DNA from 2 places in the Ferdinandcohnia sp. QZ13 genome. Region 1 is predicted to be linked to the other one. Evidence: a T-box and tRNA genes for the amino acid it is inferred to sense, from the RefSeq annotation. Region 1 holds a T-box; the other holds one or more tRNA genes.
What was found. A T-box is a leader RNA that pairs with one kind of tRNA and senses whether it is charged. The one in region 1 lies ahead of alaS (alanine--tRNA ligase), so its partner is inferred to be a tRNA-Ala.
Positions count from the first base shown of each region.

Region 1 (16,267 bases):
TTTTATACAGAAGAAACATATGAGGAATTTTTTAGCTATGACTTAGACTTTGTCATTGATGCTTCAGACACAATTATGTATAAAATTCATCTTATGAAAGAATGCCTAAAACGAAATATTCCAATCATCTCAAGTATGGGTGCTGCAAATAAAATGGATCCAACACGTTTTATGATTACGGATATTTCCAAAACACATACCGATCCAATCGCAAAGGTGATTCGTACGAAATTACGAAAAGAAGGAATTCGCAAAGGAATCCCTGTCGTATTTTCTGATGAAAGTCCAATTGTGATTCGGGAAGATATTCGTCAAGAAATCACGGATGAAAATGCTAAAATTCGAAAGGCGAAAATGCCGCCATCTTCAAATGCATTTGTACCATCTGCTTGTGGACTGATTATGGCAAGTTATGTTGTTCGCGAATTGCTAAAAGACATTAAGATCAAAAGAGTAAAGGACGAATAAAAAAACGTGGCCAGGAGGCCACGTTTTTATTTTGCCAATTGCTCCAGGTTTCCGTTTTTGTCCATCCGAAAAGCTGGAGAGTTACGGTCTTCTGAATCTTCGAACATGACTAGGCGTCTTGCACGATCCATAATTTGCACAAGTGCTTGGTAGTCTTCTTGAATGATAGTCTGTTGGTCAGATAATTTTTCAAGCTTCTTTTCAAGCTCTTTTGTTTGCTGCTTTAAAGATTCATTTTCTCGACGTAGACGATTATTCTCCATCTCCAATTGATTTGAAAGAAGATCATGACTGCGTACGGAAGACAAGAAAGAAATACAATCATCAAGTGTAATGGAGTTTGACGATGGGATTAACTCGGCCGAAATCTCTTCCACGTATTGTGGTGCAGGTGTTTCCTCTTTAAATGTTTCTGTCATTACTGGTTTTTCAATTGCTTGTTCATTATCTTTGTTCATTCTTTCAAGTGCACGTTTTCTTTCTTTTCTTTGCTTTTTCGCAATTGCAATGGCTTGCTCATAATTATTGCGAACTTCTGCATTCCATCGGAACCCACATGCTGCTGATGTACGATTTAATTTATCACCGACTTCATCGAATGCGGCTAATTGTGTCCCACCTTCACGAATGTAGCGTAAAACTGTTTCTGCTAATAAGAGATCATCCTCATGTGACCATGCATCTTGTCTCACTTTCATAATACCAACTCCCTATTAAATTTAAATGATAGATTTTTTCTTTATATCTAGCATGACCACGTTAAATTTGTTTTATACATTAATAGTTTTGAGAAAATAAAATTACAGCTAAAGGCGTATTATGACTGTGATTTGCAATGTAAAGAGTATGTGAAGTTTTCTCATAACCTAAAAAAATGGGAACTTTTTCATTTATAATACGTAGGTAGTAATATCGCATAATCCAGAAGATGTGAATGAGATTTAAGTAAATTCAAATCTCACAAACTGTAAGGAGGAGAAAATGTGCAACCAGTTTTACAATTGAAAAATGTTAAAAAGACAATTGGTAGAAAAGATATTATTAAGGGAATCACCTTTGATGTATATCCAGGAGAAGTTTTTGGCTTTTTAGGACCAAATGGTGCCGGAAAAACCACTACTATTCGAATGCTAGTTGGACTCATGTCTATTACAGATGGCGAAGTCATAATAAAAGGGACAAATATTGCAAAGAATTTTGAACAAGCTGTACAGCATATCGGAGGTATTGTTGAAAACCCGGAAATGTATAAGTTTTTAACAGGCTATCAAAACCTTCTTCATTATGCTCGGATGGTAAAAGGGGTGACAAAAGAAAGAATTCTTGAGGTAACAAAATTAGTTGGGCTGGAAAAAAGAATTCATGATAAGGTGAAAACATATTCACTAGGAATGAGACAGCGCTTAGGAGTTGCGCAAGCACTCTTGCATAGCCCGTCCATTTTGATTTTGGATGAACCAACAAATGGGTTGGACCCTGCAGGTATTCGAGAGGTTCGAGATTATGTCAGGAAGCTTGCGAGAGAAGAAGGACTTGCTGTTATTGTATCCAGTCACTTACTTTCTGAAATGGAAATGATGTGTGACCGTATTGGAATCATTCAAAATGGTAGCTTAGTGGGTGTCCAGAAGGTTACGGAATTCGTGAGCGAAGAAGCAAGTATTCGGGTTCAATTTCAAGTGGATGATGTAGAAAAAGCATTATCAATTCTATCAACTGAATACCCAGCGCTTGAAGTAATACAAACAGAAAAAGGAATCGAGATTCTAACGGATCAGGAAATGATTCCAAAGATAAATGCTAGTCTTGTAAAAAATGAGATTCAGGTCTATGGAATTATGCAGCTTTCGAAATCACTAGAAGATCGATTCTTAGAGGTAACAGGGGGTAGTGGAATTGGGTAATATCTTCAAACTTATTCAAAATGAAAATATGAAAATTTACCGTCGAGTTTCAACATGGATCATGTTAATAATTCTGATTGGAGCAGCACTAGTTGTCGGCATTTTCACGAACGCAACAGCTCCAGATTCTGTAGATGAAAATTGGAAACAGAGTGTACAACAAGACAGCGAAATGTTGAAAGCAAATATTGAGAATGAAGATTATCCAAAGTTAGCAAGGGATACCTTTGAAAAAGAACTTGCTATTAATGAATATCGCCTTGAACATGAAATAGCTCCAACCACCAATTCTAAGTCGATTTGGACCTATATGGGATATGCTGCGGAAATTGTTTCGTTAATCACCTTATTTACAATTGTTGTCGGTGCAAGCAGTGTTGCATCTGAATTTACATGGGGAACGATTAAATTATTGTTAATCCGACCTGTATCAAGATCAAAGATTCTTCTATCAAAATATTTGGCAACTATCTTATTTGCGTTATTCTCCTTGGTTCTACTTTTTGTTACATCATTTTTAATAGGAAGTATATTCTTTGGGTTTGACGGTTCAACTCCTCATCTTGTTTATAGAGATGGTGCAGTACAAGAGGTTCATATGGTTTCTCATATTTTAGGGATCTTTGGATTAAAATCGATAAACTTAATCATGATGTCAACATTTGCTTTTATGATTTCCACCATTTTTAGGAATAGTGGACTTGCCATTGGATTAGCGATCTTCCTAATGTTTGCAGGTGTAAATGCAACAGCTCTCCTGGCTATGAAGTTCGATTGGGCAAAATATATCCTATTTGCGAATACAGATTTATCTCAATACCTCACTGGATATGTATTAGTTGAGGGAATGACAATGCAATTTTCGATCATCATGTTAATCATCTATTTTGTCATTTTTAATGCACTTACGTGGTTTGTCTTTACGAAACGTGATGTAGCTGCATAAAACAAAAGGGGGAAGAAATAGTAAAGTCTACTTCTCCCCCTCTTTTTGGAGTTGTTCAAGCCGGTCATATACTTTTGAAAAATATTTTTCTTGTCCATTTTCTTTTGGTTTAAAGTATTTTCTGTTTTTCAAAAGGTCTGGTAAGTACTGCTGCTTTACCCAGCCATTCGGGTAATCGTGTGGGTAAAGATATCCTATCCCATGTCCAAGCACTTTCGCTCCACTATAATGCGCATCACGGAGGTGATCAGGGATCTCTCCGATATTTCCTTTTCGAATATCTTCAATCGCCTTATCAAGAGATTTATACGCACTGTTTGTTTTTGGTGACAAACACTGTTCAATCACGACGTTTGCCAGTGGGATTCGTGCTTCAGGCAAGCCTAGTCGCTCAACCGCCTGACAAGCCGCTACCGTATGCACTCCAACTTCAGGTGCAGCAATTGAAATATCTTCATAGGCAATAACGGTTAATCTTCTACAAATCGATACTAAATCTCCACCTTCAATCAATCTTGCTAAATAATGCAGAGCAGCGTTAACATCGCTACCCCGGATGCTCTTTTGAAGGCAGGATAATAATGAATAGTGAAGATCCCCGTCTTTGTCGTGGGAGAAACCCTTATTTTCTACACATTCCTTTACGAGCTCTATATCTACTTCAACCTCGTCACTATCTCTGGTTTTAGAAGCTAACACGACATCTTCTAGAACATTCATCGCAGACCTTGCATCACCCTTTGTAGAAGATGAAATTAGGTCAATTGCTTCCTCGCTAATTGAAATTTGCAAATGCCCAAGACCACGTTCTGAATCTTTAAGTGCACGTTGAATTAATTCCTTTATATCCTCTTTTGTTAAAGGACGAAGCTCTTTAATTTGTCCACATCTACTGCGAATCGCTGGGTTTACATCATGAAATGGATTTTCAGTTGTCGCCCCAATTAACGAAACGAGACCTCGCTCCACATGTGGAAGTAGATAATCCTGTTGTGCTTTGTTAAAACGATGGACCTCATCGATAAACAAAATCAATTTCCCTTCCGCCTTAGCAGTCGAAACAGCATCCTCGATATCCTTTTTTCCTGCTGTTGTGGCGTTAATTGAGATAAAGGGCATATCAACAGTTCCGGCAATTGCAGTTGCGATCGATGTTTTTCCAATACCGGGTTCCCCATAGAGTAAGATCGAGGGAACATGTCCATTCATAATCATTTTATATAAAGCCGTGTCTTTACCGATAATATGCTTTTGTCCAAGAATTTCTTCAATATGTCTCGGGCGCATTCGATACGATAAAGGTGCTTCGATAAGTGATTCAAAAAGCAAATGATTCATCCCCTTATCTAAACAGTCAGAGTCGATACTCCAACTTTATCATACGTTTTGCGATTGATAAATTCAAATACAATGCAATTTATGATATAATGTCGTGAGTTTAGAGTAATTAGAGAGATATATACAGCAAGTAGCGACACGAGAGACGGAGTGAGAGAATGCGAGTTCAGACTAGCTTAGACCACCCAATGTTGAAATGGTCAACTTTTTTTATCGGCTTGTTAATTATGTCATTGGGGATTGTCATGATTATCAAAGCAGATCTTGGGGCATCCCCTTGGGACGTTTTGCATATCGGACTTTATAAACAAATTGGTCTTACCATTGGTACCTGGTCGATCATTGTCGGCTTTTTTATTTTGTTTCTTTCCTCATTTTTATTAAAGCGACTGCCTCAAATCGGTGCTTTTTTAAATATGATATCGGTGGGTATTTTTATAGATATGTTCATGATGGTTCCGTTCCTCGTTACACCTGAAACCTTTACCGGGAAAATTATGATGTTGCTGTTAGGGCTCCTTATTAATGGCTACGGAATGGGAATTTATATTTCCGCAAAGGTAGGTGCAGGCCCAAGGGATAGTTTGATGTTAGCATTAACTGAAATTTCTAAGTGGAAAGTGCAATATATTCGTTTAGGAATGGAAATTACTGTATTAACAATTGGTTGGTTGTTAGGTGGTCCTGTTTTCGTAGGAACCTTAGTATATTGTGTAGGAATTGGGTACATCGCAGGTTTTGCATTGCCACAATGTCAGAAAATGCATGATGGATTAAAACGCAAACTGGATAAAGCACCAGTGATTGAAGCGAATCATTTTAGTAATTAGGGGTGTAAATGTAATGAAAATATCAACAAAAGGCAGATATGGTCTGACAATCATGATTGAACTTGCAAAGAATCATGGAAAAGGACCGATCTCATTAAAATCGATTGCAGCAAAACATGAGCTATCTGAGCATTATTTAGAACAATTAATTTCTCCTTTACGCAATGCAGGCCTGGTAAAAAGCATTCGCGGAGCTTATGGAGGCTACGTTCTTGGGGACGAACCAACCAAAATTACAGCGGGTGACGTTATTCTCGTCCTTGAGGGACCTATTAGCCCGGTAGAGGTTTTAGAGGATGAAGAGCCAGCTAAAAGGGAATTATGGATAAGAATAAGAGACGCTGTTAAAGAAGTGTTAGACAGTACAACACTTGAAGACCTCGCAAGCTATAGCGATGGCAATGATGCATATATGTTTTATATTTAATAAAAACATGGCATAATCATAGGTACTTTTTAAAAAAAGGAGGGCGCATTGATGCAACATATTTATTTAGATCATGCAGCTACATCCCCCATGCACCCTGATGTTGTGGAGAGTATGCTTCCATACATGACTGAGATTTTTGGCAATCCATCAAGCATTCATTATTTCGGTCGAAAAGGTCGACATGCCGTTGATGAAGCAAGACAATCAATTGCCGAAAGCATCCATGCAAAGCCAAATGAGATTGTTTTTACAAGTGGTGGTACCGAAGCCGATAATTTAGCGATAATGGGAACGGCCTTTGCGATGCAAGGAAAAGGCAAACATATTATTACGTCTGCTATTGAACATCACGCTGTCCTTCATACTTGTGAACATCTCGAAAAACAAGGCTATACTGTAACGTATTTGCCGGTTAATGAGGCTGGACTTATTTCTGTTAGTGATGTTGAAGCAGCCCTAACTCCAGAAACCATTCTTGTAACAATTATGTTTGGCAACAATGAAGTTGGTGCACTTCAACCGATTAAGGAAATTGGCGAACTTCTTCAAGACCATCAGGCAGTATTTCATACAGATGCCGTCCAAGCATATGGACTGGTTGATATAGATGTAAATGAGTACAAAATTGACCTTCTCTCCGTTTCAGCTCATAAAATCAACGGTCCGAAAGGAACCGGATTTTTATTTATGAGGGAAGGTAATAAAGTGGCGCCATTATTATTTGGGGGCGAACAAGAAAAGAAACGTCGTGCTGGAACGGAAAATGTTGCAGGAATCACCGGCTTACAAACTGCTGTTCAATTAGCAAAACGAACGATGAGTGAAAAAAAATCGTTATATCAGGAATTTAAACAGACTTTTGTTTCTGTCTTAAAGGAACAAGATGTAAGTTTTGAAGTTAATGGCGATTTATCAAAGTCATTGCCACATGTATTAAATATTTATTTTCCTGGAACGAATGTTGAGTCCATGCTGGTCAACCTTGATTTGGCAGGAATTGCCGCATCAAGCGGGTCTGCTTGTACGGCGGGTTCGATTGACCCATCACATGTACTTGTAGCCATGTTCGGAAAGGATTCTGATCGAATCACTTCTTCAATTCGTTTTAGCTTCGGTCTCGGAAACACCATTGAGGACATAAGAACGGCTGCATTAGAAACAGCAAAAATTGTCAAACGATTAACTCTTTAGAGGAGGTGGAAACATGAAAGATCCAAAAGATACCCGTGTAGTAGTTGGGATGTCTGGTGGAGTAGACTCATCTGTTGCAGCACTTTTATTAAAGGAGCAGGGCTATGATGTCATCGGGATTTTTATGAAAAACTGGGACGATACCGATGAAAATGGCGTATGTACAGCAACTGAAGACTATGAGGATGTAATCCGAGTCTGCAATCAAATCGGTATTCCTTATTATGCGGTCAATTTTGAAAAGCAATATTGGGATAAAGTGTTCACCTACTTTTTAGACGAATATAAAGCAGGCAGAACACCAAATCCAGATGTCATGTGTAACAAAGAAATCAAATTCAAAGCCTTTTTAGAGCATGCCTTAACACTTGGTGCGGATTATTTAGCGACTGGGCATTATGCTCGTGTTGAATATAGAGACGGAGAATATAAAATGCTCCGTGGAGTCGATGAAAATAAGGATCAAACCTATTTTTTAAATCAACTAACCCAGGAACAGCTTTCAAAAGTAATGTTTCCAATTGGAAATATTGAAAAGCCAAAAGTACGAGAACTAGCGAAAAAAGCAAACTTAGCCACCGCTACAAAAAAAGATAGTACGGGAATTTGCTTTATCGGTGAACGTAATTTTAAAGAATTCTTAGGGAATTACTTGCCGGCTCAACCGGGTGATATGGTGACCTTTTCAGGAGAAGTTAAGGGAAAACATGATGGTTTAATGTATTATACAATTGGACAACGTCATGGCTTAGGCATTGGCGGAAGCGGTGAACCATGGTTTGCCATTGGTAAAGACCTTAAGAAGAATATTCTTTATGTTGACCAAGGCTTCCATAATGAATATCTCTATTCTGATTCCATCTTAGCTACCAATGTCAGCTGGGTATCAGATAACAAACCTGAGCAAGATGTTAAATGTACAGCGAAATTCCGTTATCGCCAACAGGATAATGCCGTAACAGTACAAAAGGTCGACGAAAATACAGTAAAAGTAATTTTCGACGAGCCGATTCGAGCGGTTACACCTGGACAAGCTGTTGTCTTTTATAATGGGGACGAATGCCTTGGTGGTGCAACGATTGATAAAGTCTTTAAAAATGGCGAACGTCTAACATATGTTGGATAAAGTTAAACTTCATTCAAACCTCAACTCTATATTTAGGGTTGGGGTTTTCCTGTGTTATAATATGAACTGCACAAAAGTTAATTGGAGTTGAATATCATTGGATTTAAATAAACAAGGTATTGAATATATGCAAGAGGGAAAATACGAGGAAGCAGCAAAATGCTTTGCACAAGCTATTGAGGAAAATCCGAAAGAGCCCATTTACTATATAAATTTCGGTAACCTTTTATCAGCAGTTGGAGATCCCGAAAGAGCTATTGCTTTTTTTACCAAAGCACTAGAGCTTAATGAGGGAATGGGAACTGCTTATTACGGAATTGGTAGCCTTCTTTACAACCAGGATGATTTTATCAAGGCAAAGGATATGTTCGAAAAAGCTCTAAAAGCGGGAGTCGACAATAGTGATACCTATTTTATGCTCGGTATGACTTTGAATCAGTTAGGTCAACCAAAGCTTGCATTGCCTTATATGAAACGAGCAGTTGAGCTTAACGAAAATGACGTAGATGCTTTATTCCAATACGGACTTTGCTTAGCGGGAGAATCTGTAATTGATGAAGCTATTAAAACATTTAATCGTGTCATCGAACTAGAGCCAGAACATTCAGATGCTTATTATAACTTAGGAGTGGCTTATGCTGGCTTTAAAAATGATTATGAAAAAGCACTCAACATGTTTGAAAAAGCATTGGAAATTCAACCAGACCATATGTTGGCTGCAAATGGAAAGAAAATTGTTAGTGAAGCATTAAGCGAATAAATGATAGGGAGGGAATACTTGTGGAACAACAGGAATCTTTAGATTTATTTAATGAACAACGTAAATACATGAAGGGTACTCATTTAGTTACCATATTTCATAATGAGCAAAATTTATATTCTGTTGTTCGTATCAGGCTTCAAGAGACAAATGAAGATTATCATGAAAAAGAAGCAGTTGTTACGGGGTATTTCCCTCGCATTCATGAAAATGAAACCTACATCTTTTTTGGCCGCTTAAAAGAGCATCCACGATTTGGGATCCAGTTTCACGTTGACCAATTCCAAAAAGAAATTCCCCACACAAAACAAGGCATCGTCCAGTATCTTTCAAGTGATCTTTTTAAAGGAATCGGGAAAAAGACGGCGGAAAAAATTGTTGAAACTCTTGGAGAAGGAGCAATATCAAAAATTATTGCGAATCCAGCCATCTTGCAGGAGGTTGATAAGCTCTCAGCGGACAAAGCGAAGGAGATATACGATACCCTTCAAGAACACCAAGGTCTTGAACAAATTATGATTGGCCTTTCCCAATATGGATTTGGTCCTCAGCTTTCGATGAAAATTTACCAAATGTATAAAGAGCAGACCCTTGAAATTCTTCAACATAGTCCCTATAAATTAGTCGAGGATATAGAAGGAGTCGGGTTTGGAAGAGCCGATGAACTAGGACGTCAGTTAGGAATCTCCGGAAACCACCCGGATCGAATTAAAGCGGGTTGTTTATACATACTTGAACAAGATTCATTGCAAGATGGACACGTCTATCTGACAGTCGAAGATTTAATCACGCGTGTCCAACAATTATTAGAGCAAAATTCCCGAGAAGAAGTCATTGCGACCGATATTTCAAAGGAAATGATTAACTTAACCGAAGAAAGCAAACTTGTCATAGAAGAGGACAAGGTCTACCTTCCGTCCCTTTATTTTTCAGAAAAAGGACTCGTCACCAATATTAAGCGGATTATGGAACAAACCGAATACGAGGATATTTTTCCAGAGTCAGAATTTTTATTAGCACTAGGTGCACTTGAAGAAAGAATTAAAGTCCAATATGCACCTTCACAAAAAGATGCCATTCAAAAAGCCTTAATGTCGCCAATGCTACTGCTAACAGGAGGTCCAGGTACAGGAAAAACAACCGTCATTAAAGGAATTGTTGAATTATACGGGGAGTTGCATGGATGCTCATTGGACCCGAAGGATTATAATTCTGAAAATCCTTTTCCTGTTGTTTTAGTTGCACCAACTGGTCGAGCGGCAAAAAGAATGAGTGAATCAACCGGACTTCCAGCTGTCACCATTCACAGGTTGTTAGGATGGAACGGAGTTGAAGGTTTTAGCCATGATGAAGACAACCCCATTAATGGTAAATTGTTGATCGTCGATGAAGTTTCAATGGTGGATATTTGGTTAGCCAATCAGTTATTTAAATCACTACCAGAGCATGTTCAAGTCATTTTAGTAGGGGATGAAGACCAGTTGCCATCGGTCGGTCCTGGACAAGTTCTAAAGGATTTATTGGCTTCAGACGTTTTACCAACAGTACGTTTGACAGATATTTATCGACAATCTGAAGGCTCTTCGATAATCGAATTAGCTCACGAAATTAAAAAAGGCAATCTGCCACAGGATATTTCAGCGCCTAAAAAAGACCGGTCCTTTATAAAATGTTATCAAAATCAGGTTCTCGAGGTTGTCAGACAGGTTTCTGACAATGCGAAAAAGAAGGGTTACTCTGTCAGGGACATTCAAGTTTTGGCACCCATGTATCGTGGTGCTGCTGGGATCGACAGTTTAAATGTCATGCTGCAAGAGCTTTTCAATCCACCAGTACATGGGAAGCGGGAATTAAAATACGGAGATATTACTTACCGCAGGGGCGATAAGGTTCTCCAATTAGTTAACCAGCCTGAAAATAATGTGTTTAATGGAGATATCGGTGAAATTGAATCAATTTTTTATGCAAAAGAAAATACAGAAAAACAGGACATGGTTGTAGTCAATTTTGAAGGAAATGAAGTTACCTATACAAAACAAGACTTGAATCAAATCACACATGCTTATTGTTGTTCGATCCATAAATCACAAGGTAGTGAATTTCCAATCGTTATCTTACCGATTGTTAAAGGGTATTATCGAATGTTACGCCGAAATTTGATCTACACAGCCATTACAAGAGCTAAAAACTTTTTAATTCTTTGTGGTGAAGATGATGCCTTACGCCAAGGTGTTCAACGTGCGAATGATACAAACCGCCAAACCACCTTATGCGAAAAATTAAAAGCAACCTTTGGTATCATGGAAGGTGGCACAGAGTCTGTTTCAGAGCCTAAAGAGGCTTTGTCCTATTATGATATGCTTTTTCAAACAGATCCGAATATCGGAATGGCGGGCATATCGCCTTATGATTTTTTGGAGGCTGAATAAAAGTCGGGAGAACCCCGGCTTTTTTCTTTTGGTAACTCTTGTGCAGTATGACTAAATGCCTGAAAGTAAATGATAAGTAATGTTCGGAAGGTGGCGATTATCTTTGCGGACATTCTCACTTCTCAAGAATTTACCGATTTATGATGAAAATTCTGCCGAGGTAATCGGTCGAGTTGCTGATCTTTGTATCACATCAGATGGTAAGGTAAATGCCTTGATTATGAAAGGAAAAGGACTATTTGAACGAGATCGAGTAGTCCCCATCCAAAGCATCTCTGCCATAGGAGATGATGGTATCATGGTTTCGGATGTGCAGATGCTTGAGCATCTAGATCACGAGGCCGATACACCGACTTATTTTTTACACACCCATCATGGATTATTCCGAAAGCCATTATTGTCTGCTGAAGGACAAAAATTAGGCTTACTTGAAGATGTATATTTTTCAGAAGAAGTGGGCACGATTATAGGGTATGAAGTAACGGATGGCTTTTTTGCTGATATTACTGAAGGAAAAAAGGTTGTTAAAACCGAGAAACCTTTAAAAATTGGCGAAGATGTCATCGTCGTTGATGTTTAACTTAGGAATTCCATGATGTGAGGTGTACCCTGTGAAGTGCCCAAATTGTAAAAGTAAAGATATCGGTAAAATTGGTGTTAACCAATATTACTGCTGGGGATGTTTTATCGAGTTATCTATAAACAAAGGACAAATATTCACACATCAGGTAGAGGAAGATGGCACACTCAGCTCGTTGGATGATCTGTTTGCTGACGACGATAGAAGGATCAGTATGTAATCCTAAACAAGGAGTGAAGAGGTTATGAATAAAGCTATGACTTCCCTAATCACGATGGGTCTAGGTGCTGCGGCATACGGAATTATGCAAAGAACAGATGTAATGTCTGCCCGCAACATGAAAAAAATGCGTAAACGCATTACGAAAATGTTTTAATATGAAAAACCCCACGGATGTGGGGTTTTTTGGTTTACAAATACAAAAATAAGGTTTTCGGTATATCCAACGTTTCCGAATTTATGTACGTATATCGTAAAAAAGAGTTTATCGGTATAGTGGGTGCCCCCAAGTAAAAGTTGTTTAAAATGAGGCATTCATTTAGAAGGCCAAGTAAAATTGTTTTCGTCCTCTACATCTAATTTTTCGCGGACCTTTAAGATCGAAATAGTTCTCGTTCAACGTTTTTATCACGTGACTTAATAATCAATCTATCACATCCTTTCGGGTATCATTTCACAAAAAAATCAGTATTTTTACAATGCAATCTGCCAACAGCTCGTCTGTATAAAACCATTTAGAATCCAAAAACTACTAGTGAGGGAGTGAGAACAGTTGAATGAAAATCGAGTCAAATGGATTTTTAGAATATCACTATTATTAATAGCGTTTTTGACAATTTATATTTTTTTAAAATTGGCTCCGATCTGGCTCCCGATTGTGTCACTCTTAAAAACATTTTTAATTCCTTTTATCATCTCTGTTTTTATCACCTATTTGCTTCATCCGATTATAGACAAACTCAACCATCGAGGGCTTCCGAAATCACTTGCTATCTTGCTTATCTATTTCCTTTTTTTCGGAGGAATTGGAATCGGAATATATAAAGGAATACCGGTGATTCTTGGGCAGCTTAGGGATCTTGCCGAAAGTTTTCCTGAATTCAGTAAAACGTACAGGGGGTGGTTAAAAGAAATCGAATCAGGAACATCACAGCTTCCAGCTTTTGTTCACGGGCAGCTTGATGATTTGCTAAATTCAGTTGAAAACTATGTAGATTATCTGCTTTCGCGGACGATTTACTTTTTAAAAGCTCTTCTCAATTCCATTTTTATAATTGCAATCATTCCGTTCATTGTTTTTTATTTGTTAAAGGACCATGACCAAATGATAAAAGCGCTTTGGTACATGACTCCAAGAAAACTTAGAAAAGCGGGGCAACTTTTTTTTCGAGATGTTGATGAGTCATTGGGGAATTATATAAGAGGGCAGCTCTTCGTATGTCTGCTTGTAGGTGCAACAGCGACCTTGGCTTTTTGGATATCTGGAATGAAGTATCCGTTGTTATTTGGAAGTATTGTTGGGGTTACAAACATTATCCCTTACTTTGGACCGATTATTGGTGCCATTCCTGCAGTCATAATTGCCGCTACAATATCAATGAAGATGGTGATTATTGTAATCATTGTCGTTTTCGGACTTCAATTTATTGAAGGAAACCTGCTGTCGCCCATTATCGTAGGAAAAAGCCTACGACTACATCCCATTGTAATTATTGCGGCACTTTTATTAGGTGGAGAAATAGGTGGGGTTGTAGGACTCATCGTCGCCGTTCCGGTTGTGGCTATTTTAAAGGTATTTATCATCCATGCCAAGCAGCATTTTACTGTTATTAATAAGGAATAGCACCAGGATTGACAAACATTTTTGACTTGAATATAATTGACAAGAAATGATGTATTACAAACGAAAACAATGAAGGAATCAGTATGTTACAGGACCATCGAACCAGAGAGGAATTTCCATGGCTGAGAGGAATTTCGGATGAAGGGTAACAGAACGCTACTCCTGAGTGTAGGAAAACCTACCGGTGAATACCGTTATCAATATACGAAGGTGATGGACGTTTCTTATTTTTTGACGTCCATAATCAGGGTGGTACCGCGAGCATACTCTCGTCCCTGTTTTTTAGGGATTAGAGTATTTTTTTATGTCTAAAATGATATTGGAGGTTATGAAATGAAACAATTAACATCAGCTCAAGTACGACAAATGTTTTTAGATTTTTTTAAATCAAAGGGGCATGCTGTTGAACCAAGTGCTTCTTTAGTTCCACATGAAGATCCATCTTTACTTTGGATCAATAGTGGTGTAGCTACATTAAAAAAATACTTCGATGGACGTGTTATTCCCGCAAACCCTAGGATTTGTAATGCACAGAAATCCATTCGTACAAATGATATTGAAAATGTAGGGAAAACAGCAAGACATCACACTTTCTTTGAAATGCTTGGAAACTTTTCAATTGGTGATTATTTCAAAGAAGAAGCAATTGAGTGGGCATGGGAATTCTTAACAAGCAAAGACTGGATTGGATTCGATCCTGAGAAACTTTCCGTTACAATCCATCCAGAAGATGATGAGGCACATAAAATTTGGAATGAAAAAATTGGAATTCCTGAAGAGCGCATTATTCGTTTAGAAGGAAACTTCTGGGATATTGGTGAAGGTCCAAGTGGTCCGAACACAGAAATATTCTTTGACCGCGGTGACGAATTTGGGAATGACCCGAATGATCCTGAATTATATCCAGGGGGAGAAAATGAACGTTATTTAGAAATCTGGAATCTTGTGTTCTCACAATTTAACCATAACCCAGACGGTACATATACTCCACTCCCTAAGAAAAATATTGATACTGGTATGGGTCTTGAAAGAATGTGCTCTGTTATTCAAAATGTGCCTACCAATTTTGACACAGACCTATTCATGCCAATTATTGAGGCAACAGAGTCCATTTCTGGTGAAAAATATGGTCAAGAAAACGAAAAAGATGAGGCATTCAAGGTTATTGCTGACCACATCCGTACAGTTACATTTGCGGTAGGTGACGGAGCACTTCCATCCAATGAAGGAAGAGGCTATGTCATTCGAAGATTATTAAGACGTGCCGTTCGTTACGCAAAAAAGATATCAATTAATCGCCCGTTTATGTATGAGCTTGTTCCTGTTGTAGGCGAAATCATGGTTGATTTTTATCCGGAAGTCAAAGAAAAAACAGAATTTATCCAAAAAGTTGTGAAAACAGAAGAGGAACGCTTCCATGAAACATTACATGATGGACTAGCTATTTTATCTACTGTTATTCAAAAGGAAAAAGCAAAAGGTAGTGACACCATTGCAGGTGTTGATGTTTTCCGTTTGTATGATACGTATGGTTTCCCTGTAGAACTTACAGAGGAATATGCTGAAGAAGAAGGCATGAAGGTGGATCACGATGGATTCGAACGCGAAATGGAAAACCAACGTGATAGAGCTAGATCTGCTCGTCAAGATGTCGATTCCATGCAAGTCCAAAGTGGTGTTCTTGGGGAAATAAAAGTAGAAAGTACGTTTGTTGGTTATGATGAACTTGAAGCACAATCAACCGTTCTTGTAATCGTAAAAGATGGAGAAGTAGTTGAGAAGGCAAATGAGGGTGAAGAAATTCAACTTATTTTAGACAAAACACCTTTCTATGCCGAGAGTGGTGGACAAATCGCTGATGAAGGTACCATTGAAAATGTAAAAACAAGGCTGATTGTGAAAGACGTTCAGAAAGCACCAAATGGTCAAAATCTTCACCGTGTTGTGATTGAAAAAGGAAGTCTAGCCAAAGGAGACCAACTACATTCCAAGGTTGACCAAGAAAACCGAGGTGGGGTTATTAAAAACCACACGGCAACACATCTTTTACATCAAGCATTAAAGGATGTCCTTGGAGTTCATGTAAACCAAGCGGGTTCACTCGTAACTTCCAATCGTTTACGCTTTGACTTCTCACATTTCGGTCAAATTAAGCCTGAAGAGCTTGAGCAAATTGAATCAATTGTGAATGAAAAAATTTGGAGCAGCATCCCTGTAAATATAGATTATAAATCCCTAACGGAAGCAAAAGCGATGGGGGCTATGGCACTATTTGGTGAGAAATATGGTGAAATTGTACGTGTCGTTCAGGTTGGCGACTATAGCTTGGAACTTTGTGGTGGTTGCCATGTACCAAACACTTCAACAATTGGGTTATTCAAGATTGTTTCTGAATCAGGTATTGGGGCAGGAACACGCCGTA
Region 1 is NZ_JAVIVW010000015.1:486,695-502,961, reverse strand. Features, by position in the region: gene RGU12_RS16250 (tRNA threonylcarbamoyladenosine dehydratase) at 1-468, shown strand, start outside; gene RGU12_RS16245 (RsfA family transcriptional regulator) at 495-1,166, opposite strand; gene RGU12_RS16240 (ABC transporter ATP-binding protein) at 1,452-2,372, shown strand; gene RGU12_RS16235 (ABC transporter permease) at 2,374-3,318, shown strand; gene RGU12_RS16230 (replication-associated recombination protein A) at 3,346-4,647, opposite strand; gene RGU12_RS16225 (YczE/YyaS/YitT family protein) at 4,815-5,486, shown strand; gene cymR (cysteine metabolism transcriptional regulator CymR) at 5,500-5,913, shown strand; gene RGU12_RS16215 (cysteine desulfurase family protein) at 5,965-7,107, shown strand; gene mnmA (tRNA 2-thiouridine(34) synthase MnmA) at 7,121-8,233, shown strand; gene RGU12_RS16205 (tetratricopeptide repeat protein) at 8,331-8,993, shown strand; gene recD2 (SF1B family DNA helicase RecD2) at 9,014-11,422, shown strand; gene RGU12_RS16195 (PRC-barrel domain-containing protein) at 11,526-12,002, shown strand; gene RGU12_RS16190 (YrzR-like zinc ribbon domain) at 12,034-12,222, shown strand; gene RGU12_RS16185 (YrzQ family protein) at 12,247-12,378, shown strand; gene RGU12_RS16180 (AI-2E family transporter) at 12,775-13,845, shown strand; T-box leader at 13,906-14,125, shown strand; gene alaS (alanine--tRNA ligase) at 14,179-16,267, shown strand, end outside.

Region 2 (16,267 bases), on a different contig from region 1:
GACGGAAGGATTCCAAAAAGGGGAAAAAAGACACCGGCTAAAATTGCATTAGAATTTTTAATCATATATACTCTCCTTGTCCCATATAGTTAAAATAGGGACATGCAGGAGGTAAATGATGAATAAGAAACTAAAAATTACGGGCATCCTTTTAGGAGCTGTTGTTTTATTTATATTTATACAATATCGATTCATGGATAAGGATGTGTGGGACCCGTGGAGTTTACCTCTTTCAGGGAAGTTTATTATTATTGACCCTGGTCATGGTGGACCTGATGGAGGAGCTGAAAGCGGTGACATCCAGGAAAAAGACATTGCCCTTGAAATATCCTATAAACTTCGCGATTACTTACAGCAGCAAGGTGCCCTTGTGCAAATGCTAAGGGAAGAAGATACAGATTTAGCGGAGGACGGAACAAAAGGGCTCAGTCGACGAAAAACAGAGGATTTGAAAAAACGTGTTCAAATCATAAATGAATCAGATGCGGATTTATTTATAAGTATTCACTTAAATGCCATACCTGCACCAAGGTGGAGAGGGGCGCAAACTTTTTACTTCAGTACTTTTAAGGAAAATGAAGAGGTAGCTAAATTTATTCAAGATGAGCTTCGAAACAATCTCGGAAATACAACACGTCAAGCAAAAGCGATTAATGGTGTGTATTTATTAAAAAGCGCAAAGAAACCCGGCGCCCTTGTAGAAGTAGGATTTCTTTCAAACCCGGAGGAAAAAGCCCTATTAATACAAGATAAATACCAAGACAAGGTCGCAGCCTCCATCTATACCGGAATTAACCGATATTTCTCCAATGAATCAAACCCACCTGATTAAGAGGTGGGTATTTTCGTGTTTTTTTTACTATGCTATGACACTCCTCACACTGTAAATTCGGACGGGTATGATATAATGAGAAAGGAGTGAAACCGAATACAGAACTTAGGTGGTGTTTTAATGTTAACTGAGCAACAAGTAAGAGAAGTATTATATCAATTGCAAGATCCCTTCTTACATAGAACATTTGAGGAAACGAATGCAATCCAAGAGATTAAAATAAAAGAAGAAAAGAAACATGTGAGTGTAAAAATTGCCCTATCTAAAACTGGTACAGGTGAGCAGCTTCAGCTTCAAACCACGATTGTAAATGCATTAAAACAAGCAGGGGCAGAATCTGTAGGTCTTCGTTTTACTGACCTATCACCAGAAGACCTAGCAAAATTTAAGACTGAATCAACAGGGGGATCGGCTCCTTTATTATCTCCGGTAAATCAAACGACCTTTATCGCTGTTGCAAGTGGTAAGGGAGGAGTTGGTAAATCAACCGTTTCCGTAAACTTAGCCGTATCATTAGCAAGACTGGGAAAAAAGGTTGGAATCATTGATGCAGATATCTATGGATTCAGCGTTCCAGACATGATGGGAATCACAAAGCGTCCTGTCGTTCGAGGTGAAAAAATTATCCCTGTAGAAAGAAAAGGGGTAAAGGTGATTTCAATGGGCTTCTTTGTAGAAGACAATTCACCAGTTATCTGGCGTGGCCCTATGCTTGGAAAAATGTTGAATAACTTCTTTAATGAGGTTGAGTGGGGAGACCTTGATTACCTAGTGCTTGACTTACCTCCAGGTACAGGCGATGTAGCGTTAGATGTTCATACGATGCTTCCACATTGTAAAGAGATTATTGTCACAACACCACATCCAACTGCTGCTTTTGTAGCAGCCAGAGCGGGTGCAATGGCGCTTCGAACCGAGCATGAAATTCTAGGTGTCATCGAGAATATGTCTTATTTTGAAAGCAAGGTAACAGGTGAGAAGGAATATGTATTTGGTAAAGGTGGTGGAGAGAAGCTTGCGGAAGAGCTTCAAACATCTTTATTAGGTAAAATTCCATTGGGACAGCCTGATTGGAATGACGACGACTTTGCACCATCTGTTTATGAAGAAGACCATCCAACAGGAAAAATCTATAATGAAATTGCGAAACGAGTCATTGATGCAATCTAATCAAAAAGACCCCCCAGAATAACCTAACGGGTTTACTTGTAAGGTGCAAACACGTTGAATCACAGACCTAATCGCACAGCGAATATCATAAATTTCACAACACAAATCACAGTATATTTCACAGTCAAAAAAGGCTTAGAGCTATTTTAAACTCTAAGCCTTTCTGTATTATATTATTTCACTAAAGCACCCGTTAACGGAACTAAAACGGCAGGCTTTGAAAAAGCGAAATGGTTACAACTGATGCCGATAAAATTCCCGCAAACAGTAAGGTTATCATTTTTCGCCAATTTATCTCTTTTGAAGGCTTTACAGCTTCTCGGGAAACCGCAATCCATATTGCAAAAGAAACTATGGCTACTATGGCAATAACTCCTTTAGGCATATCTAACACCCCTTGATTTATATTTTGTATAAATCTTAACACGTATTATTCGTTAAATGCCCTTTTTGTATTGGTAAACTATCTTCAACTAAAGCACTCTTTAGGTGAAGAAGAATAAGAGTTTTAATAATTATGTAATTTAACTACCCGTTTATATAACAAATTCAAAACCCGTTTCCTTTTGAAATGGCATTTTATATTCTTTAAAGATTAATTTATACTTAGAAATGTCGTCGGGTAAAGCAGGAGATACAATGAAAGTTTGGGTTTCATGTCCCATAGTACCTCCACCTCCTTCGTTTCGGCAATTATAATGAGTTTCTTCTCCCTTAATTGAAAGTTCAAAATGGGTATGTTCTCGCTGATGCCATTCAGACACGTCTTCAGTATAGTTGCTGTCAATATTCAAATGGACAATACTTGCATTTTCAAACTGACGCACAAATGTTACCGAATAAAATGCACCATCTTTTTCAAATGACTTTAAAATCGGTATATTTTTAAGATAACCTTTTGGCTCTACTACAGGTCTATATATATCTTCGTATAAAAAATTTGCAAAAATGCTGTTTAGAAAATCATCATAAAAATTATACTTTTTTGACCAATCCGCAATATGTTGATTAGTCGGAAAGCCAGGATTATTATTTGAAAGTTCTTTCCGTTGTTTTATTAATTGACAAATTTGTTCATCTATCGCTTCAATCCGTTCATCATAGTGATTTGTTGGTGGTTCAAATGGCATTTGCTTCATACTTTTAGCCTCCAAAATTAATAATAAGTATACTTTAACATAATCTGTTAATTCAGACATCTTGTTCCACTAATATCTTCTATTAACACAAACAGAAAAGGCGTTCCTATTTTTAAGAAACGCACCCGTTACTTGAATAAGGTTTGTTCTTCCTTTATTCATTAGATTCTTCATAAGGGCTTGCATATAAATCTATATCAAATGCTGCTTCAATATTTGATGCAAAATTAATAACAGCTCTATCCAAATAAAAACCAGGTGTATTTCCTACTTCTATTTCCACTACGATAATGAATTTACACTCAACAGAATAAATCTTTTTTATCTCATTAATTATTGATACCTTATTTCGAAGTGGGGTTATTATTTGTTGTGATTGTTCATTTACATCAAGAGATTCTTGGTAGCCAATATCTAAATCCCTGGAAGTTTCTTTTCTAAACAGAGTTACTGAACGATTGGGAATTATATCTCCTTTTCTATAAGTATTAGAAGGTGTAATCCCTAATTTTTCAGTCACATAATCTAAGGGAAATGTATTCCCAAATAGACTAAAGTAAACTCTTACTTTTGTTCTCTCCACAGTCATACCTCCGAAAACTTAGTCCTCTAACAAATATTCTTATTTTGCTAAACTGCCACGTTAGCGTAAGTACATCTTTTCACAATCTCTTCATTATCCATAATATCATGATGGCATAAATATCCAATAGCCATCGTGAGTGCAACATAATTCACTCACTAAATCACAAAGAATTCACACACCCTCCAATAATTATTTCATACCCTGTGATTTACAATGTGAATTGGGATGCAATGAGCAATTGAAATTCGCCAAAATGTTGATAAATCAATAAAAAACGCACTGTGAATTATACTGTGAATTCAAGTGCGTTTTCCTATGTGTTTTACAATGTTTGCACCTCTGAAGTAAACCCGTTACAGAATAACCTGGAGGGTCTTTAATCTATTGACTATTTCCGCTTCCTTGACCTTCATCCTTTTTTGCTTTTTCCTGTTTTTCCATGTCTTCTGCAGCCTTTATAAGAATATCTTCAATCTTCGCTTTATATAATGGGCTCTCAAGTGTTTCACTGATTACCGTTTGAAGATGCTTTCTGAATTCCTGACTTTTAAGAACATCTGTAAGTTGTTGTTCCATTTCAGGGTTTTTTAAGATATCCATCACCATTTTTTGATAATCCGGATCCTTCATTAAGTCTTTAATGAGCTTTTCGTGCTCCGTTTTCATACTTTTTGCATATTCTTCTACAAACTTCGTATCCTCGAATGTCTTTTTCCAAAATTCTACCCCGTTGTCAGAGGTAAGGGTTTCCTGGATGGCATCTTTTACGACAACTTGATCCATGACGAGGTGCTGTTTCAGCTTTTCATCCCGCATGAGTTCTTCGATCGCTTTTTTACCATCATCTGTTTTTAATATATCGACAACCATTTTTTTCGTTTCTTCATAATCCATTCGATTTTGTTCAACATTTGCTGGGGCGCACCCCACTATAACCAATAACAAACTAAAAATGAGGAGGAGCGACATCCTTTTTTTCATTCTTAAAGCTCCTTTCATAAGGGATCCTTACTTGTTAATATGCTTTTTTTGTAAAAAAATATTCACGTATTACATGGTGAGAAACTGGCATTCATCCCCTCCGTTTTGGTACAATCATATTTGAATCTATAGAGTGGGGGATTTTGTCGTGAAAAGTCGAAATTGGGTAAGGTTGTTTCTTTCTACCTTACTAGTAGGTGCGATTAGCACAATCATTTTTGGATTTGCCGTTAAATGGAGTGAATATAAAGATTTATTTTTAGCCGCTGATGTCGTTGAAATCCTTCTAGTAGTATTTTGGTTTATTGGCGCTGGATTTATTTTTAGTATTATTAGCCAAATGGGCTTCTTTGCTTATCTTACTGTACACCGTTTTGGACTTGGATTATTCAAAGGAGCATGGGCGCCGGCGCAGATAGTGTTAATTGCTTTTGTTTTCTTTGATTTAATTTATTTCCGTTTTAAGGTATTTGCAACTGAGGGTGAAACCATTTCTTCATATGTATGGATACCTATATTGATATTGGTATTTTCATTAATCGTTGCATACTTGAAAAGCAAACAAACAAATAACAAGGCGTTTATTCCAGCAGTCTTCTTTATGTTTGTTGTGTCTGTGATAGAATGGATGCCTGCAATCCGAGTGAATGATACAAGTTGGTTGTATTTAATGATTTATCCACTTTTAATTTGCAACGCCTATCAACTATTAATACTGCCAAAAATAACAAACCAAAAAAGCTGATCGAACGGATCAGCTTTTTTTAATGGCGATTTCTTATTCAACCACTTCACTTTTTACATCAGCGTTATTAAGCATATCGCTAACCGTTACAAACGAGAGACCTTTTGCCTTAATTCCTTTTAAAACACCAGGAAGAGCTTCAGATGTTTGTTTGGCGGAATCTGAAGCGTGGAATAAAATGATATCCCCGCCTTTTACCTTATCTAAAACATTGCTCGTAATTTTTGCGACTCCAGGATTTTTCCAATCATTTGAATCTATGCTCCAATGAATAAGTGTATATCCAAGAGAGTCTAATACCTTTACAACTCTTGAATCGAAATTTCCGTCAGGCGTTCGCACGAATGAAACAGTTTTTACCCCCATTTTTTTAAATGCATCCTGAGCCTTGTAAATATCCTTTTTAATCTGGGCATCCTCTAATTCTGTGTAGTTTTTATAATCATATCCTTTGACGCCAATTTGATGTCCATCCTTCACAATCCGTTCCACAATCTGTGGGTGACGCTCAGCCCAGGAAGCAGAAAGAAAGAATGTTGCATTTTTGACACCTTCCTTTTTTAAGGTGTCGATAATAGGGAGTGCCTTTGTATCTCCCCAACTAATATTAAAAGTAAGTGCAACCGTCTTTTCGCTTTTTTCTCCTGTATAAATCACACGTGGACCATTTTCTGTTGAAAAAACAGGAGCAATATTGCCTTTCTCTATATAAAAAATACTGGCTGTAAATAAGGAAGCGAAAAGAATAATAAATGTTTGTTTAATCCTTTTGCTACTCAGGATGTAGAAAAAATTCATTTTTATCCTCCTTGTCCAATACATCTTCTGTAAAAATAATATGCTTGTCACCGCATTTGTATGTGTAAAACTCTTGGGGAAATTGATTCATAAAATAACTAATTCTGGTAATAACTAGAATTACAATAAATTTGAGGTGAAACTATGATTGGATTATTAGTTGATCAGAAGGAAGTTAAAGAATTAGAATACCTTCTAAAAAGAGAGATGGACGAAATCCTATTTGATGTGGGCGATGCAAGGATCGACCATATCGTAAAAAGAGCAATGGAAGAAAGATATCAAATCTTATTTCGTTTATTTAAAAGAATTGCTGAACCATCAGAATGCAGCAGGTATATTCGTTCAAAGAAGGTAAATAGTAAAAAGGGATAAATGAAGTGGTGAGGATTATATTACATAGATATGGTCCTCTTTTAATAATGAAAATAGATTATTGACATGCGATTTAGATGATGATATATTAATAAACGTCGTCGATGACGATGATTGATTTCAAAAAAAGTTTCAAAAAAATGTTGACTCCAATTTGTCAGCATGTTATATTAAAAAAGTCGCTTCTGAGCGATAAATCAAAAAAGTTCTTTGAAAACTGAACACAATACAAGCGTCAACGTTAATTCTAAGTAACAAACTTATTGAGCAATCAATACTCTTATTGGAGAGTTTGATCCTGGCTCAGGATGAACGCTGGCGGCGTGCCTAATACATGCAAGTCGAGCGAATCTGAGGGAGCTTGCTCCCAAAGATTAGCGGCGGACGGGTGAGTAACACGTGGGCAACCTGCCTGTAAGACTGGGATAACTTCGGGAAACCGGAGCTAATACCGGATAACATATGAGACCACATGGTCTCGTATTAAAAGATGGCTTTTAGCTATCACTTACAGATGGGCCCGCGGCGCATTAGCTAGTTGGTGAGGTAACGGCTCACCAAGGCGACGATGCGTAGCCGACCTGAGAGGGTGATCGGCCACACTGGGACTGAGACACGGCCCAGACTCCTACGGGAGGCAGCAGTAGGGAATCTTCCGCAATGGACGAAAGTCTGACGGAGCAACGCCGCGTGAGCGAAGAAGGTCTTCGGATCGTAAAGCTCTGTTGTTAGGGAAGAACAAGTATCGTTCGAATAGGGCGGTACCTTGACGGTACCTAACCAGAAAGCCACGGCTAACTACGTGCCAGCAGCCGCGGTAATACGTAGGTGGCAAGCGTTATCCGGAATTATTGGGCGTAAAGCGCGCGCAGGCGGTCCTTTAAGTCTGATGTGAAAGCCCACGGCTCAACCGTGGAGGGTCATTGGAAACTGGGGGACTTGAGTGCAGAAGAGGAGAGCGGAATTCCACGTGTAGCGGTGAAATGCGTAGAGATGTGGAGGAACACCAGTGGCGAAGGCGGCTCTCTGGTCTGTAACTGACGCTGAGGCGCGAAAGCGTGGGGAGCGAACAGGATTAGATACCCTGGTAGTCCACGCCGTAAACGATGAGTGCTAAGTGTTAGAGGGTTTCCGCCCTTTAGTGCTGCAGCAAACGCATTAAGCACTCCGCCTGGGGAGTACGGTCGCAAGACTGAAACTCAAAGGAATTGACGGGGGCCCGCACAAGCGGTGGAGCATGTGGTTTAATTCGAAGCAACGCGAAGAACCTTACCAGGTCTTGACATCCTCTGACACTCCTAGAGATAGGACTTTCCCCTTCGGGGGACAGAGTGACAGGTGGTGCATGGTTGTCGTCAGCTCGTGTCGTGAGATGTTGGGTTAAGTCCCGCAACGAGCGCAACCCTTGATCTTAGTTGCCAGCATTTAGTTGGGCACTCTAAGGTGACTGCCGGTGACAAACCGGAGGAAGGTGGGGATGACGTCAAATCATCATGCCCCTTATGACCTGGGCTACACACGTGCTACAATGGATGGTACAAAGGGCAGCAAAACCGCGAGGTTAAGCCAATCCCATAAAACCATTCTCAGTTCGGATTGCAGGCTGCAACTCGCCTGCATGAAGCCGGAATCGCTAGTAATCGCGGATCAGCATGCCGCGGTGAATACGTTCCCGGGCCTTGTACACACCGCCCGTCACACCACGAGAGTTTGTAACACCCGAAGTCGGTGGGGTAACCGTAAGGAGCCAGCCGCCTAAGGTGGGACAGATGATTGGGGTGAAGTCGTAACAAGGTAGCCGTATCGGAAGGTGCGGCTGGATCACCTCCTTTCTAAGGAAACTGAAGTTCTACGAACTTCATAAAAAGACGCTTTGTATTGTGGTCAGTTTTGAGAGTGCTTTTGTACTTTCAAATTCGTTCCTTGAAAACTAGATAACGTAACAAAACATTCATTGAAGTAAAGTTCTTTAAAACTTAAAGGTGAATGAGAAGCGAGAATGTCGAGGAACCGATTGAGGAATCACCGGAGCGTACTTTAACGTACGTGAGGATGATGACGAATGAGGTGACAAAGAGATTCGACGCTTATCAAAGCCGAATAGGTTAAGTTATGAAGGGCGCACGGTGGATGCCTTGGCACTAGGAGCCGATGAAGGACGGTACTAACACCGATATGCTTCGGGGAGCTGTAAGTAAGCATTGATCCGAAGATTTCCGAATGGGGAAACCCACTGCTCGTAATGGGGCAGTATCCTTACCTGAATACATAGGGTAAGAGAAGGTAGACCCGGGGAACTGAAACATCTTAGTACCCGGAGGAAGAGAAAGCAAACGCGATTTCCTGAGTAGCGGCGAGCGAAACGGAAGATAGCCCAAACCAAGAGGCTTGCCTCTTGGGGTTGTAGGACACTCTATACGGAGTTACAAAAGAGCGAAGTAGACGAAGCGACCTGGAAAGGTCCGTCAGAGAAGGTAACAACCCTGTAGTCGAAACTTCGTTCTCTCTTGAGTGGATCCTGAGTACGGCGGGACACGTGAAATCCCGTCGGAAGCTGGGAGGACCATCTCCCAAGGCTAAATACTCCCTAGTGACCGATAGTGAACCAGTACCGTGAGGGAAAGGTGAAAAGCACCCCGGGAGGGGAGTGAAATAGAACCTGAAACCGTGTGCCTACAAGTAGTCAAAGCACATTTATGTGTGATGGCGTGCCTTTTGTAGAATGAACCGGCGAGTTACGATCCCGTGCAAGGTTAAGTTGAAGAGACGGAGCCGCAGCGAAAGCGAGTCTGAATAGGGCGACATAGTACGTGGTCGTAGACCCGAAACCAGGTGATCTACCCATGTCCAGGGTGAAGTTCAGGTAACACTGAATGGAGGCCCGAACCCACGCACGTTGAAAAGTGCGGGGATGAGGTGTGGGTAGCGGAGAAATTCCAATCGAACTTGGAGATAGCTGGTTCTCTCCGAAATAGCTTTAGGGCTAGCCTCGAGTATAGAGTCTTGGAGGTAGAGCACTGATTGGACTAGGGGCCCTCATCGGGTTACCGAATTCAGTCAAACTCCGAATGCCAAAGACTTGATTCTCGGGAGTCAGACTGCGAGTGATAAGATCCGTAGTCAAGAGGGAAACAGCCCAGACCACCAGCTAAGGTCCCAAAGTATACGTTAAGTGGAAAAGGATGTGGAGTTGCTTAGACAACCAGGATGTTGGCTTAGAAGCAGCCACCATTTAAAGAGTGCGTAATAGCTCACTGGTCGAGTGACTCTGCGCCGAAAATGTACCGGGGCTAAACGTATCACCGAAGCTGTGGATTGTTCTTACGAACAATGGTAGGAGAGCGTTCTAAGTGCAGCGAAGTCAGACCGAGAGGACTGGTGGAGCGCTTAGAAGTGAGAATGCCGGTATGAGTAGCGAAAGAGGGGTGAGAATCCCCTCCACCGAATGCCTAAGGTTTCCTGAGGAAGGCTCGTCCGCTCAGGGTTAGTCGGGACCTAAGCCGAGGCTGAAAAGCGTAGGCGATGGACAACAGGTTGAAATTCCTGTACCACCTCATTACCGTTTGAGCAATGGAGGGACGCAGGAGGATAGGGTAAGCGCGCTGTTGGATATGCGCGTCCAAGCAGTTAGACTGGTAAGTAGGCAAATCCGCTTACCGTAAGGTTGAGCTGTGATGGCGAGGGAAATATAGTACCGAAGTTCCTGATTCCACACTGCCAAGAAAAGCTTCTAGCGAGGTAGAAGGTGCCCGTACCGCAAACCGACACAGGTAGGCGAGGAGAGAATCCTAAGGTGATCGAGAGAACTCTCGTTAAGGAACTCGGCAAAATGACCCCGTAACTTCGGGAGAAGGGGTGCTTTTTAGGGTGAATAGCCCTGAAAAGCCGCAGTGAATAGGCCCAGGCGACTGTTTAGCAAAAACACAGGTCTCTGCGAAGCCGCAAGGCGAAGTATAGGGGCTGACACCTGCCCGGTGCTGGAAGGTTAAGAGGAGGGGTTAGCGCAAGCGAAGCTCTGAATCGAAGCCCCAGTAAACGGCGGCCGTAACTATAACGGTCCTAAGGTAGCGAAATTCCTTGTCAGGTAAGTTCTGACCCGCACGAAAGGTGTAACGATCTGGGCACTGTCTCAACGAGAGACTCGGTGAAATTATAGTACCTGTGAAGATGCAGGTTACCCGCGACAGGACGGAAAGACCCCGTGGAGCTTTACTGCAACCTGATATTGAATTTTGGTACAGCTTGTACAGGATAGGTAGGAGCCTTGGAAGCCGGAGCGCCAGCTTCGGTGGAGGCGTCGGTGGGATACTACCCTGGCTGTATTGAAATTCTAACCCGAAGGCCTTATCGGCCTTGGAGACAGTGTCAGGTGGGCAGTTTGACTGGGGCGGTCGCCTCCTAAAGAGTAACGGAGGCGCCCAAAGGTTCCCTCAGAATGGTTGGAAATCATTCGTAGAGTGTAAAGGCACAAGGGAGCTTGACTGCGAGACCTACAAGTCGAGCAGGGACGAAAGTCGGGCTTAGTGATCCGGTGGTTCCGCATGGAAGGGCCATCGCTCAACGGATAAAAGCTACCCCGGGGATAACAGGCTTATCTCCCCCAAGAGTCCACATCGACGGGGAGGTTTGGCACCTCGATGTCGGCTCATCGCATCCTGGGGCTGTAGTCGGTCCCAAGGGTTGGGCTGTTCGCCCATTAAAGCGGTACGCGAGCTGGGTTCAGAACGTCGTGAGACAGTTCGGTCCCTATCCGTCGTGGGCGTAGGAAATTTGAGAGGAGCTGTCCTTAGTACGAGAGGACCGGGATGGACACACCGCTGGTGTACCAGTTGTCCTGCCAAGGGCATAGCTGGGTAGCTATGTGTGGAAGGGATAAGTGCTGAAAGCATCTAAGCATGAAGCCCCCCTCAAGATGAGATTTCCCATAGTGTTAAACTAGTAAGATCCCTCGAAGATGACGAGGTTGATAGGTCAGAGGTGGAAGCATGGTGACATGTGCAGCTGACTGATACTAATCGATCGAGGACTTAACCAAAATCACTTCTAATGAATGTTTTAGTTATCTAGTTTTGAGGGAATGAATCCTTCATATAGTCTAGTGGCGATAGCGAAGAGGTCACACCCGTTCCCATACCGAACACGGAAGTTAAGCTCTTCAGCGCCGATGGTAGTTGGGACTTTGTCCCTGTGAGAGTAGGACGTCGCTAGGCATTTATTCCGCAGTAGCTCAGTGGTAGAGCTATCGGCTGTTAACCGATCGGTCGTAGGTTCGAATCCTACCTGCGGAGCCATTGCTTCCATAGCTCAGCTGGTAGAGCACTTCCATGGTAAGGAAGAGGTCAGCGGTTCGAGCCCGCTTGGAAGCTTAAAAAAAGGGAATTCTTAATTGGCCCGTTGGTCAAGCGGTTAAGACACCGCCCTTTCACGGCGGTAACACGGGTTCGAATCCCGTACGGGTCACCATTTTTGGAGGATTAGCTCAGCTGGGAGAGCACCTGCCTTACAAGCAGGGGGTCGGCGGTTCGATCCCGTCATCCTCCACCATTAATTTAACTTTTGCCGGTTTAGCTCAATTGGTAGAGCAACTGACTTGTAATCAGTAGGTTGGGGGTTCAAGTCCTCTAGCCGGCACCACCTTAAATGGAGGGGTAGCGAAGTGGCTAAACGCGGCGGACTGTAAATCCGCTCCCTCAGGGTTCGGCGGTTCGAATCCGTCCCCCTCCACCATTTACGGTTTTTTATAAGCCTTTATTCTTTCTTTGGACGAGTTCAAACGGATGAAGTAGGCTATTTTTATGGGAATTGTAGATTTAATTAGTAAAATTACTCATATTTTGTAGCTGATTGCGCAAGATAATAGGGTAATTGAATACAACAAATTTCCGGATGAAAGTTCGTGAAGCATTTTCGAAGAAGTTTCATGAAGTTTAATCAATGGGCTATAGCCAAGCGGTAAGGCAACGGACTTTGACTCCGTCATTCGTAGGTTCGAATCCTGCTAGCCCAGCCATTTTAGAGCCATTAGCTCAGTCGGTAGAGCACGAACGAGTAAGCTTCGAAGCATAAGCTTCAGCGTACCAATCGAGATGCTACTTGAACTGGCTTTCTGAGATTGGGACGTCGTAGATGTACTCAATTCGATTACATAAACACATTATTCACCAATCTCGCGTACGAGCCATTAGCTCAGTCGGTAGAGCATCTGACTTTTAATCAGAGGGTCGAAGGTTCGAGTCCTTCATGGCTCATCTCTTATGCGGAAGTAGTTCAGTGGTAGAACACCACCTTGCCAAGGTGGGGGTCGCGGGTTCGAATCCCGTCTTCCGCTCCACGAACTACTTCTTTTTCATATTTAGGGGCCTTAGCTCAGCTGGGAGAGCGCCTGCTTTGCACGCAGGAGGTCAGCGGTTCGATCCCGCTAGGCTCCACCAATACCATGATGTATATTCAATAAACCTCAAAGGTTTATTTTTTTTTGCCTTAATCTAATGTCTTTTCTGTTTTACAATTTCCTGACTTAATATAGGTATGGGGTGTAATAAGGGCGCTTAACAAGCACAGCATCTCCTAATGATCTCCAAATGCGGGCGTGATAACGCTCTTAACAAACAAGGTATCTCCTAATAATCTCCAGTTGCGGGCGTAATAACGCACTTAATAAGCACTGCATCTCCTAATAATCTCCAGTTGCAAGGGTGATAACGCGCTGAATAAATTTATTATTTCCTAACTTTATCCAGTTGCAAACAAAATACCATCTCATCCCCCTTCCAAACTGTATAGATATACATGATTTTGTTGAGTTGAGTCAATCTGTTGAAAGCAGTTACAATAGAATATATGGGAGAGGGGGCATTTTATCATGAAGAAGGATATATCAATCATTGGGGTGCCAATGGACTTAGGTCAGATGCGTAGAGGGGTTGATATGGGACCAAGTGCCATTCGTTATGCTGGTGTTGTTGAACGATTAGAAAGGCTTGACTATGATATAGATGATTTAGGCGATATCGAAATCACCCGTCCAACTCGTGAGGAAGTGGCCAATGATGAAAATTTGAAAAACCTTGAGAAAGTATCTGAAGCCAATGAGAAGCTTGCTGCTACGGTTGATGAGGTGATACTGAATGGAAGATTTCCACTTGTTTTAGGTGGTGACCATAGTATTGCCATTGGAACTCTCGCTGGGGTTTCTAAACATTATAAAAATTTAGGGGTCATATGGTATGATGCTCACGGCGATTTAAACACGGCTGATACATCGCCATCTGGCAATATTCATGGAATGCCACTTGCTGTAAGCCTTGGACTTGGTCATAAACGTCTTACTGATATTGCTGGATATAGTCCAAAGATCAATCCCGAAAACGTTGTCATTATTGGGGCAAGATCACTCGACGAAGGTGAGAAAGCATTAATTAAGCAGCTAGGGGTTAAAGTGTATACGATGCATGAAATTGATCGTCTAGGGATGACAAAGGTCATGGAAGAAACGATTCTATATCTAAAAGAAAGAACAGATGGTGTACACTTATCATTAGATTTAGATGGTCTTGATCCACATGATGCGCCAGGCGTGGGAACCCCAGTACTTGGCGGGATTAGTTACCGTGAAAGTCATTTAGCGATGGAAATGTTGGAGGAATCCAAATTAATAACATCTGCTGAATTCGTAGAGGTTAATCCAATATTAGATGATAAAAATAAAACAGCTTCAGTTGCTGTTGCTTTAATGGGTTCTTTATTTGGAGAAAAACTTTTGTGAGGACGCCACAGTATCTCTTTAAGTGAGGTACTGTGGTTTTTATTTATAAAGTTTTGATTTCCACCACATAAACTAGCCAAAATTTGTTAAAATGAAAATTATGGAGAAAATGAAACCTTTTTAAAGGTGAATCGTAAATAATGATACCCGCAGTGGCGGAGGTATACAAAATGGAGACTATCATCAAAAACAGAATTAGGCAGATAAAAAATGGAGATCAGAATGCATTTGCGGAAATAGTAGAATTTTACAAAGACAAGGTTTTTCAAATATGCTATCGTATGCTTGGAAACCGACATGAGGCAGAGGATATTGCACAGGAAGCCTTTATTCGAGCATATGTTAATATTCATAGCTATGATTTGAATAAAAAGTTCTCAACATGGCTATATCGGATAGCAACGAATCTGTCGATTGACCGCATTCGTAAGAAAAAGCCTGACTACTATCTAGATGCTGAGCTTGCAGGCTCAGATGGACTAACTATGTACTCGCAGATTGCCGCAGATGCTGCATTACCGGAGGACGAGCTAGAAACGATGGAACTTCAAGAGTTAATTCAATCGGAAATAATGAAGCTTCCAGATAAGTATCGTTCGGTTATTGTTTTAAAATACATCGAGGAGTTTTCGCTAAAGGAAATTAGTGGAATTCTTGACCTACCGGTGGGTACGGTAAAAACAAGAATTCACAGAGGTCGAGAAGCATTACGAAACCAGCTTCGACATGTATAGGGGTGAGAAAGAATGAACTGTTCAGAAAACAACATGATTGAACTAATGCACAATTACCTAGATGAAGACATTTCTGAAGAGGAAGAGAAGCTACTACGTGAGCACTTGCTAACATGCGAATCATGTCATCAACATTTTCATGAGCTAAAGAAAACCATTGCGTTGGTACAAAGTACTTCTCACATTTCCGCACCTAACGATTTCACATTAAAGGTCATGCAAAATCTACCGAAGGAAAAACGTACTGTGAGTTTTAGACGCTGGTTTAGAGAGCATCCAATGTTGACAGCAGCCTCACTCTTTCTATTATTAATGGCAGGAAGTCTTTTTTCAGTCTGGAGTGAAAGTGAGCAATTCTCTGTTTCAAAGCAACCAAATTTAATTGTGGAAAACAATACCGTCATAGTTCCCGAAGGCGAAACAGTAAAAGGTGATGTCGTTGTAAAGAACGGAAAGATTGTAATTGAGGGAGCAGTGGACGGAGATGTCACAGTGATAAATGGTGAGAATTATATGGCCTCAGCTGGAAATGTTACTGGTGAAATTAAAGAAGTCAACCAGATGTTTGAGTGGCTTTGGTACCATATAAAAAAGGTAGGAACAGATGCAATTCACATTTTTGATCAAGAAGAATAGGCCATCGGTCACGGTGGTCTTTTTCTATTTTGAATTTGTGCTTATCCTCCTACCAATTTGTAATTGGTACATGAAAGTTATATGATATAATATTATAGCTAACTATGTTGTTGGATTATTTCATAGAGGAAGTGTGAGAATGTCATTTAATGAACTCCCATTACTAGGTTACCTCGGCATTTTTTTAGATGTTCTCCTTGTCTGGTATGTGATATATAAATTATTATCCCTTATACGCGGAACAAAAGCTGTTCAGCTATTAAAGGGCATTATCGTAATCGTTTTTATCCGCTTATTGAGTAGCCTATTAGAATTACATACATTGTTTTGGTTAGTGGACCAGGTAATGGATTGGGGATTCTTGGCGATTATCGTCATCTTCCAGCCTGAATTGCGAAGGGCATTGGAACAGCTGGGGCGCGGAAAAATATTCTCCAGAAGTGGTACGGATGAAGATGATCAGCAGGCCAAATTAATTGAAGCGATCACAAAAGCTACCGATTATA
Region 2 is NZ_JAVIVW010000002.1:219,167-235,433, reverse strand. Features, by position in the region: gene RGU12_RS12810 (YbaK family protein) at 1-52, shown strand, start outside; gene cwlD (N-acetylmuramoyl-L-alanine amidase CwlD) at 119-832, shown strand; gene salA (iron-sulfur carrier protein/transcriptional regulator SalA) at 953-2,002, shown strand; gene RGU12_RS12795 (hypothetical protein) at 2,205-2,387, opposite strand; gene RGU12_RS12790 (hypothetical protein) at 2,539-3,141, opposite strand; gene RGU12_RS12785 (DUF4279 domain-containing protein) at 3,296-3,730, opposite strand; gene gerD (spore germination lipoprotein GerD) at 4,109-4,708, opposite strand; gene RGU12_RS12775 (KinB-signaling pathway activation protein) at 4,857-5,453, shown strand; gene pdaB (polysaccharide deacetylase family sporulation protein PdaB) at 5,487-6,251, opposite strand; gene RGU12_RS12765 (hypothetical protein) at 6,396-6,626, shown strand; rRNA gene RGU12_RS12760 (16S ribosomal RNA) at 6,907-8,458, shown strand; rRNA gene RGU12_RS12755 (23S ribosomal RNA) at 8,730-11,661, shown strand; rRNA gene rrf (5S ribosomal RNA) at 11,721-11,836, shown strand; tRNA gene RGU12_RS12745 (tRNA-Asn) at 11,843-11,917, shown strand; tRNA gene RGU12_RS12740 (tRNA-Thr) at 11,920-11,992, shown strand; tRNA gene RGU12_RS12735 (tRNA-Glu) at 12,015-12,089, shown strand; tRNA gene RGU12_RS12730 (tRNA-Val) at 12,095-12,170, shown strand; tRNA gene RGU12_RS12725 (tRNA-Thr) at 12,185-12,260, shown strand; tRNA gene RGU12_RS12720 (tRNA-Tyr) at 12,269-12,353, shown strand; tRNA gene RGU12_RS12715 (tRNA-Gln) at 12,562-12,636, shown strand; tRNA gene RGU12_RS12710 (tRNA-Lys) at 12,802-12,874, shown strand; tRNA gene RGU12_RS12705 (tRNA-Gly) at 12,883-12,957, shown strand; tRNA gene RGU12_RS12700 (tRNA-Ala) at 12,982-13,057, shown strand; gene rocF (arginase) at 13,489-14,391, shown strand; gene sigW (RNA polymerase sigma factor SigW) at 14,562-15,125, shown strand; gene RGU12_RS12685 (zf-HC2 domain-containing protein) at 15,138-15,761, shown strand; gene cdaA (diadenylate cyclase CdaA) at 15,901-16,267, shown strand, end outside.
Region 2: it has a tRNA-Ala gene. The T-box ahead of alaS (alanine--tRNA ligase) is inferred to sense a tRNA for this amino acid. The anticodon was not compared.